One region of the Mesobacillus boroniphilus genome, then DNA from elsewhere that is predicted to be linked to it. Evidence: riboswitches for the same ligand, from Rfam matches in the RefSeq annotation. Region 1 holds a riboswitch; the other holds the start of a gene.
The links. A riboswitch is a leader RNA that binds a small molecule or an ion and turns the genes downstream of it on or off. The one in region 1 is predicted to bind lysine.
Positions count from the first base shown of each region.

Region 1 (4,215 bases):
CCAATGACAACGGCACCCATTCGTTCAAGTCGGATCAAGTTTTCGGAAGCGAGAATTTTCAATGCTTCCCGGATTGGAGAACGGCTGACACTGAAGTCGGCAGCCAGTTTATTTTCCGAAAGGATGGCACCGCTTTCAATCAATCCCGAGATTATTTGCATCCGTAGCTCACTTGCGACACGGTCACCAGTCGATGCTTTTGAAAGCCATTTCTGGGGATAAAGAAATTCCTGCTTTTCCGTCATTACATCACCTTCCTGGTTAATCAAGTATACTTGTATACAAGTATTATAAAACGGATTTGAAAAATTGCAAGCGTTTTCTGTTTTGTTTATTTTGCCAAATTATTTTGTGGTCATTCCAGGATGGGGGGATTTGTGATGTGATTTTGTCCAGAGGTGTATGGGAGTTAACAGAGTTAGAAATATGTGACCGAAAAGAGAAGGAGCCGAAAATTTCGGTAACAAGTTGGAGGAACATGTGCCCGAAAAGAGGAGGAGCCGAAGATTTCGGTAACAAGTTGGAGGAACATGTGCCCGAACAGAGGAGGAGCCGAAAATTTCGGTAACAAGTTAGAGGAACATCTGCCCGAAAAGAGAAGGAGCCGAAGATTTCGGTAACAAGTTAGAGGAACATGTGCCCGAAAAGAGGAGGAGCCGAAGATTTCGGTAACAAGTTGGAGGAACATGTGCCCGAAAAGAGGAGGAGCCGAAGATTTCGGTAATATAAAAAATAAAAAAATTACCATAAAGGTGATAGACACTTCATGGCAATTCTTATAGTACTCCATTACTCGTAATAGGTGGAACTACACTCTCCCTTGGCTGAGAAATTGCTCTTTAATACTCTCCTAATGGTTTTCGGGGGGATACGAGCATCGATCCACTCATAGAGAGTCGCTGTGGTCACTTTGCGCTCTGGAAAAAGCAACTGAAAACTTTTGGCGGCACGAATCACCACCGATTCAATATGCTCTTGAGATTCACATTGCCTGCAAATGAATTTATTCCTGCTATAACTCTCCAAAAACTCCCCGCAAGCCTCACAAATAACCCCTTTCCTCAACCGATCAAAATCGTATCCCGGCACTCTGGAAAATGGTGATTTCTTAATATGCAAAGACAATAGTGCCTCCGCCAGTTTGGTATGTTTGTTTGTTAATTTTGAAGTGGTACGGTTCATCTTATCCATAAAGCGGTTCAGTTGGTTTGGTAAAATAATGGGTGATTTTAGTGGTGTTTGCAGAAGGGCGAATTCAGGGTTGATGAACACGAGGTGAGGTTCGAGAGGGATGTAAAAGCCCAGATTTTTTAGTAGTTGCTTTAGTAGAGATTCTGCGCGGCTTAGTTGATGGAGGGGATTTTTGATTTCGGTGCCGGCGACTGTCTTAAATTTGTCTCCATCCAGATAATAGTCTCCTTCAAGATTTTTCACTTCGAAAAGATGCAGCCGGTCCTGCGTGATCACGAGGGAGTCGATTTGAAAATGAGTGCCATTTACTTCGAGGAGCAGGTCGTTGATAATGAGGCTTTCGACTATATGGTTCGTGAACCAATGATCGAAGTGTACTTCTCCTTCATAGCCTTTCTCCAGCGTTCGCAGGTTTTGAGCATCTTTCTCTTCCAATTCCATCCGGGCCTTAAGGGTTTGTAGGATTACTAATTCTTCTGGTTTGGTTCTTTCTTTTACTATCATATTCCACTTCCTTTCTTCTTTCATTGTAAAAAAGTGCCCGCGAAAAATCAGTGAACATTTTACGAATTATGATAAATCTGTTACTATTAACCTAATTTCATATGATCTTATCAGATCGGTGAGGTAGAGGAGCGAATAACAAGATTAGTCCATCGGAGTATGACATCGTTGATGGTGGATGAAAGGGTTGTTTGCCGAAGCGTAATTAGGGTCAAACTGGTTACTGCTGGGATGCTTTCTGAACAAGGAGCAGACTGTCATGCTTGGTTTTGTGCATGGAGAACTACTGATCGAAATGGAGGATAACGTATATTGTAAAAAGCAATGATAGGTTATTTTCTGTCATTGCTTTTTGCATGCCAGAGCTTTCCAAGTATCCCCCTTCTATCAAACTCCTAACGCACTCCCCAGGCATTCACCATTTTTATCTATCCAAAGGGGAGATTCTTCTTGAGAACCATATACAAAAATGGAACCATCTATACATTCAACACGCGCAATCCAATTGTACAAGCAGTGGTCATCGAAAATGGCCGTTTTATTGATATGGGATCATCCGCAGATATGGTGCTGCAATGGGGCAGCCAGGCACAGGTGATCGATTTGGAAGGAAAAACAGCTACTCCTGGCCTGATTGACAGCCATCTTCACCTGTCGATTATGGCGGATAGTTTTATCAATCTCGATTTTGTCGGAATCACGTCCAAGCATGAGATGCTGGCAAAAATTCAGGCAAAAGCCAGTCAGCTTGCGCCGGGGGAATGGATTGTCGGCAGCAGCTGGGATGAGAATCTTTTTACGGACGGAGGAATCCCGACGATTTCGGAGCTGGATTATGTGGCGCCTGTCAATCCGTTATTTTTAACAAGAACATGCTTGCACGCGACTCTAGTCAACAGCAAGGCGTTGGAAGTGAGCGGCTATCACCCGGCAATTACAGTGCCAGAAGGCGGCACCATCGTACTGGATGATATTACGAAACAGCCGACGGGATTATTCCTGGAGTCAGCGGCGAATCTGATCAGGCAGTACATCCCTGAGCGCTCATACGACGACTGGAAAAAAGCGATGCGCCAGACGATGCATTTTGCGATGAGCAAGGGGCTGACTAGCGTACATACGAATGATCCGCTTTATCTCGGCGGGCTTGAAAAAACGTGGAATCTATTCAATGAGCTTTTAAATGGAGAGCAGCTCGGCTTACGCAGCAATCTCTTGATCAACCATGAATTTTTACCAAACCTGAAAGAAGCTGGAATGTACACTGGTTATGGCAATGATACGCTGCAAATCGGCTCGGTGAAGATTTTTGCCGACGGGGCGTTTGGCCGGAGAACCGCACTGTTATCGGAACCATATAGTGATGCGCCAGGCCATTACGGCGATGCGATGTATGATCAGGAGCATTTATACGAACTCGTGAAAGGTGCACGGGAGCTGGATATGCCGATTGCAGTCCATACGATTGGCGATCAGGCACTGGAAAATGTTCTCGATGTGCTGGATCAGTTCCCAACTGTAGCATATCGCGACCGGCTGATTCATGCCCAGGTTTTAAGAGAAGAATTGATTCCTCGACTGAAAGCACCTAGCAGGATTGCGGATATCCAGCCGCGGTTTATTGCGAGTGATTTCCCATGGGTCCAGGAGCGTCTAGGTGAAGAGAGAATCAAGCTTTCCTACGCATGGAAAACATTAATGGAAGCAGGTGTTATTTGTGCAGGAGGCTCTGATTCTCCGGTTGAGCCAGTCGATCCAATTCTCGGAATCCATGCCGCAGTCACTCGGAAAAAACCAGGTGAAACCCATGACGGTTATGTGCCAGAGCAGAAGTTGTCGATGGTCGATGCGTTCCGCTTGTTCACAGAGCTCGGTGCTTATCCAACGAACGAAGAGACGCTTAAAGGAACGATCTCCCGCGGAAAATTAGCGGATATTACCGTTTACTCAGCCAATCCATTCGAAATGGAAGAACCGGATGAACTTTTAACGATGAAAGTTGAAATGACCATCATAGGCGGAGAAGTCAAATATCGCAGGCATTCTTAGCAGTATGGGGACGGTTTTTTACTTCTAAATTGGAAGAAAACCGTCCTTTTTTCGTTTTTATGGCTAAAGTCCTAAAATTTTCAAAAATTAAACCGAAATAGAAAGTAAGAATAGTAATTTACTATATTGCTGGACAGGAGAGCGGAAAATGAAATTCAAGAAGAGATTCGCAAGAAAATCACAGATGAAGTTCAATGTTCGCGCCAAACTATTGGCGGGCTTTTTCTCGGTTTTGACTTTGCTGGCAGTTGTGGCAATCATAACGAATTTTCAGTTTAACAAGATGAACAACCAGTATTCTTCATCCATTGATGAACGGATGGATAAGGTGAATCTGATTGTCGAGATGAAGGATGCAATCATGAGGGAGCAACTGGCACTCCAAAAGTATATGGCAAATGGTGATGGTGAAAGCCTGATTGAATTTGAGGGTGCGGTAGAAGATTTTGAAAAAAGCTCTAAAAAATATTT
Region 1 covers NZ_QTKX01000003.1:309,783-313,997, forward strand. Annotated here, with positions in the region: gene DYI25_RS18860 (GntR family transcriptional regulator) at 1-245, opposite strand, end outside; gene DYI25_RS18865 (nuclease-related domain-containing protein) at 790-1,695, opposite strand; lysine riboswitch at 1,812-1,989, shown strand; gene DYI25_RS18870 (amidohydrolase) at 2,146-3,744, shown strand; gene DYI25_RS18875 (methyl-accepting chemotaxis protein) at 3,893-4,215, shown strand, end outside.

Region 2 (4,215 bases), on a different contig from region 1:
TGGTCTTTCTTGGCCTGACTGTCTATTTTAAAAAAAGGGCAGGGGTGTATGCGAGCTTTTTGGTAATAGGGGTTATCATCGCCCAGGCAATTATTTCTTCAATTTATATACAAAAACAGGCTGTAATCGAGCCGGCCGTTTACCAGCTTGCACACTATCTTGAGGAGCAGCCAGAGGACTTCGTTTTGTATACATGGGAAGAAACCAGAGTGCTTCAGTATCTGAAGATGCCTTACCCACATAAACGAATCTATACCTATAGGATTTTCCTGCACGATCAGGGGTTATATAAAGGTAAGACAGTTTATTTAACAGACAGTGTTGTTGAAGGCTTCCGCTCTCAGGGGATTAATCTTGACGGGAAGCTTGAGAAAGTAAATACTTTTGCATCAGATAAAATTTTTGATCCAGTCTATCACGAGATTATTTTATATAAATGGACACCGTAACAGGAGGTGAATGGCATGAACGAGCAGATCAAGAATAAGCTTGCTATTCTTCCTGCGCAGCCAGGATGTTATTTAATGAAGGACAGACAGGGGACCATCATTTACGTAGGGAAAGCCAAGGTATTGAAGAACAGGGTGCGCTCTTATTTTACAGGATCGCATGACGGAAAAACGCTGCGTCTTGTAAATGAAATTGAGGATTTTGAGTATATCGTCACCTCCTCCGATATGGAAGCACTGCTTCTTGAAATCAACCTGATCAAGAAATATGACCCAAAATATAATATCATGCTCAAGGATGATAAATCGTATCCGTTCATCAAGCTGACTGCAGAACGGCATCCAAAGCTGATCATTACGAGAAAGGTAAAGAAGGATAGCGGCAAATATTTTGGGCCGTACCCGAATGTCCAAGCGGCGAATGAAACGAAGAAACTGCTGGACAGGATCTATCCGCTCCGGAAATGCTCGACGCTACCTGACCGTGTTTGCCTTTATTATCATCTGGGACAGTGCCTTGCTCCTTGTGTCAAGGATGTCAGCAAGGAAGAGTATAAACAGATTACGGATGAAATCTCGCGCTTCCTGAATGGAGGCTATAAGGACATAAAGGAAGATTTAACGGAGAAAATGGCTGGGGCTGCCGAGGAATTGGATTTTGAACGGGCAAAGGAATTTCGCGATAAGATTGCCCATATCGAGGCAACAATGGAAAAGCAGAAGATGACAACGACGGATTTTACCGACCGGGATGTGTTTGGCTATGCTGTCGATAAGGGATGGATGTGCGTGCAGGTATTCTTCATCCGCCAGGGCAAACTGATTGAGCGCGAGGTTTCGATGTTCCCGATTCACAATGAACCGGAAGAAGATATCCTGACATACCTGGGGCAATTTTACTCGAAAAATGAGCATTTTAAGCCAAGGGAAGTATTGGTGCCAGAAGGCGTGGACCTCGAAATGGCTGAAGGACTGCTTGGCGTGAAAGTCCTAAAGCCACAGCGCGGCAAGAAAAAAGAACTTGTCCATTTGGCGTCCAAGAATGCCGGTATCGCTCTAAAAGAAAAGTTTTCGTTAATTGAGCGCGATGAGGAACGGACGATTAAAGCTGTTGAAAACCTTGGCGAGCAGATGGGCATTTACACACCTCATCGGATTGAATCTTTCGATAACTCCAATATCCAGGGGACAGACCCGGTTTCGGCAATGATTGTTTTTATCGACGGCAAGCCTGAAAAAAGGGAATACCGCAAATACAAGATCAAATCGGTCAAAGGCCCGGATGATTATGAATCAATGAGAGAAGTCGTAAGGCGCAGGTATTCACGTGTCTTGAAAGAAGGCTTGCCACTGCCAGACTTGATTATCATTGATGGCGGAAAAGGACATATCGAGTCCGCGCGTGATGTCCTGGAGAATGAACTTGGACTGGATATTCCGATTGCCGGCCTGGCTAAGGATGATAAACACAGGACATCCCAGCTATTATATGGTAATCCTTTGCAGGTGATCGAACTGCCGCGGAACAGCCAGGAGTTTTACCTATTGCAAAGAATCCAGGATGAAGTGCATCGGTTCGCGATTACCTTCCATCGCCAGTTAAGGGGCAAAAGTGCCTTTCAGTCACTGCTCGATGATATTCCTGGCATTGGCGAAAAGCGCAAGAAAGTTTTGCTGAAGCATTTTGGATCGGTGAAAAAAATGCGGGAAGCCTCAGTGGAAGAGTTGACCGCTGCCGGCCTTCCAGCCAATGTTGCGGAGGAACTATATCAGAAATTACAGAATTAATGTAGCATTCTATTTTTTTGTGTGCTATAATGATAAAAAAATTTCATATAGCTATCACTTTAGAGCATTAAAGTGAAGATAGAGGTGCGAACTTCAAGAGTAAAGGCCTGGAGAATTGTAGGATTCAGCGAAGGGCTTTGAAAGGGGATGTTTGCCGAAGTGGGGAAATGCCTATCCATTTTCTCGCTGGTCCTTCGTTGAATAAACGCTGGATTGTCAAGATTGCCATCTTGGAGTGCTATCTCATGTTGCAGCGTTTATACACGTTTATCAAGCAATGGGAGACACTCTCATTGCTTTTTCTGTTTTTAGGGCTTTTTTATACATGTAAATCTTTGAAGGCTCTAGGGAAAGATACATATGCGTAGTAGCAATGAAACTCAAATAGAGGCAAAATACAGAATGAAGAGGCAGGGGAAACGTATGGGATTGATTGTACAGAAATTTGGTGGAACATCAGTTGGCAACGTTGAAAGGATCAGGAATGCTGCCAGCAGGACAGCGGAAGAACTGCAGAACGGCAACAATGTCGTGGTTGTCGTATCAGCAATGGGCAAAACGACGGACCATCTTGTCGACATGGCGAATGATATTTCGAGCGCGCCATCAAAGAGAGAGATGGATATGCTTTTGACAACGGGAGAGCAAATTACAATTGCTCTTTTCTCCATGGCATTGGCGCAAAATGGGATTGAGGCTGTTTCCTACACAGGCTGGCAGGCTGGAATCAAAACGGAAGCTGTCCACGGGAATGCCCGGATTGTCGATATAGAGACGGACAGGATTGCCAACGATTTAGAGAGTGGAAAAGTGGTCATTGTCGCGGGATTCCAGGGAGTTACTGATGATGGAGAAATCACCACACTTGGACGCGGCGGGTCAGATACAACGGCAGTAGCACTTGCAGCGGCTTTGAAGGCTGATAAATGCGATATCTATACCGATGTGACGGGCGTATTCACGACCGATCCAAGATATGTGAAAAGCGCGAGGAAATTGCTGAGTGTTTCCTATGATGAAATGCTTGAGCTGGCAAACCTGGGGGCAGGTGTGCTCCACCCGCGTGCGGTGGAATTCGCAAAGAACTATGGATTGCCACTTGAAGTAAGATCCAGCATGGAAAAAGAAAGAGGCACGACCATCGAGGAGGAGAATGAAATGGAACAGAATCTAATCGTACGCGGAGTTGCGTTTGAAGACCAAATCACGAGAGTATCAGTCCTTGGAGTAAGCACTTCATTAAAAGGACTTTCAACTATATTCACAACACTTGCCCAGAACCACATCAATGTTGATATCATCGTCCAGAGCAGAACAGAGGCAGGTACTGCCAATATATCCTTCTCAATCAAGAGCAACGATCTGCCAGAGACACTGGATGTATTAGAACGAAATAAAGAATCATTAAACTATCAAGCGGTCGAATCCGAAACCGGCCTGGCAAAGGTATCAATTGTGGGTTCAGGCATGGTTTCAAATCCAGGTGTTGCTGCCAAGATGTTTGAAGTACTTGAAGGAAACGGAGTCCAGGTGAAGATGGTAAGCACATCTGAAATTAAGGTTTCAACCGTTGTTGAGGAAAAACAAATGGTAAACGCAGTAGAATCACTCCACGAAGCATTTGAGCTTTACTCCGAAGCTGTTAAGACGAATTAAGAGAGTCGCTGAAGAAGCTTTCCTGGTGTGAGCTATCGGGAAAGCTTTTATGATTACTTATATGTAAACGTAAATGAGATCCTTAGAGATTTATACTCGCATTAGTGATGATGATGACGGATAAAAGGAGAAACGAAGAATTATCGTCACAATAAAGCGAATAATTTGCAGATAAAAAGGAAAAGCAAAAAATTATCGTCACATTCAATAGGATTATGTGGGAGAAAACGAGACAACTGTGGAATGGAAATAAGAAAAACAGGGAAAGTAACTAGAATTTTTAAGGGCACAGCAAGGGTTTCGCTGTGCCCCCCTGTCATTA
Region 2 covers NZ_QTKX01000001.1:2,317,682-2,321,896, reverse strand. Annotated here, with positions in the region: gene DYI25_RS11885 (hypothetical protein) at 1-449, shown strand, start outside; gene uvrC (excinuclease ABC subunit UvrC) at 465-2,237, shown strand; lysine riboswitch at 2,309-2,486, shown strand; gene DYI25_RS11875 (aspartate kinase) at 2,661-3,893, shown strand.
Region 2: linked by a shared signal. The riboswitch ahead of DYI25_RS11875 (aspartate kinase) and the one ahead of DYI25_RS18870 (amidohydrolase) in region 1 are both predicted to bind lysine.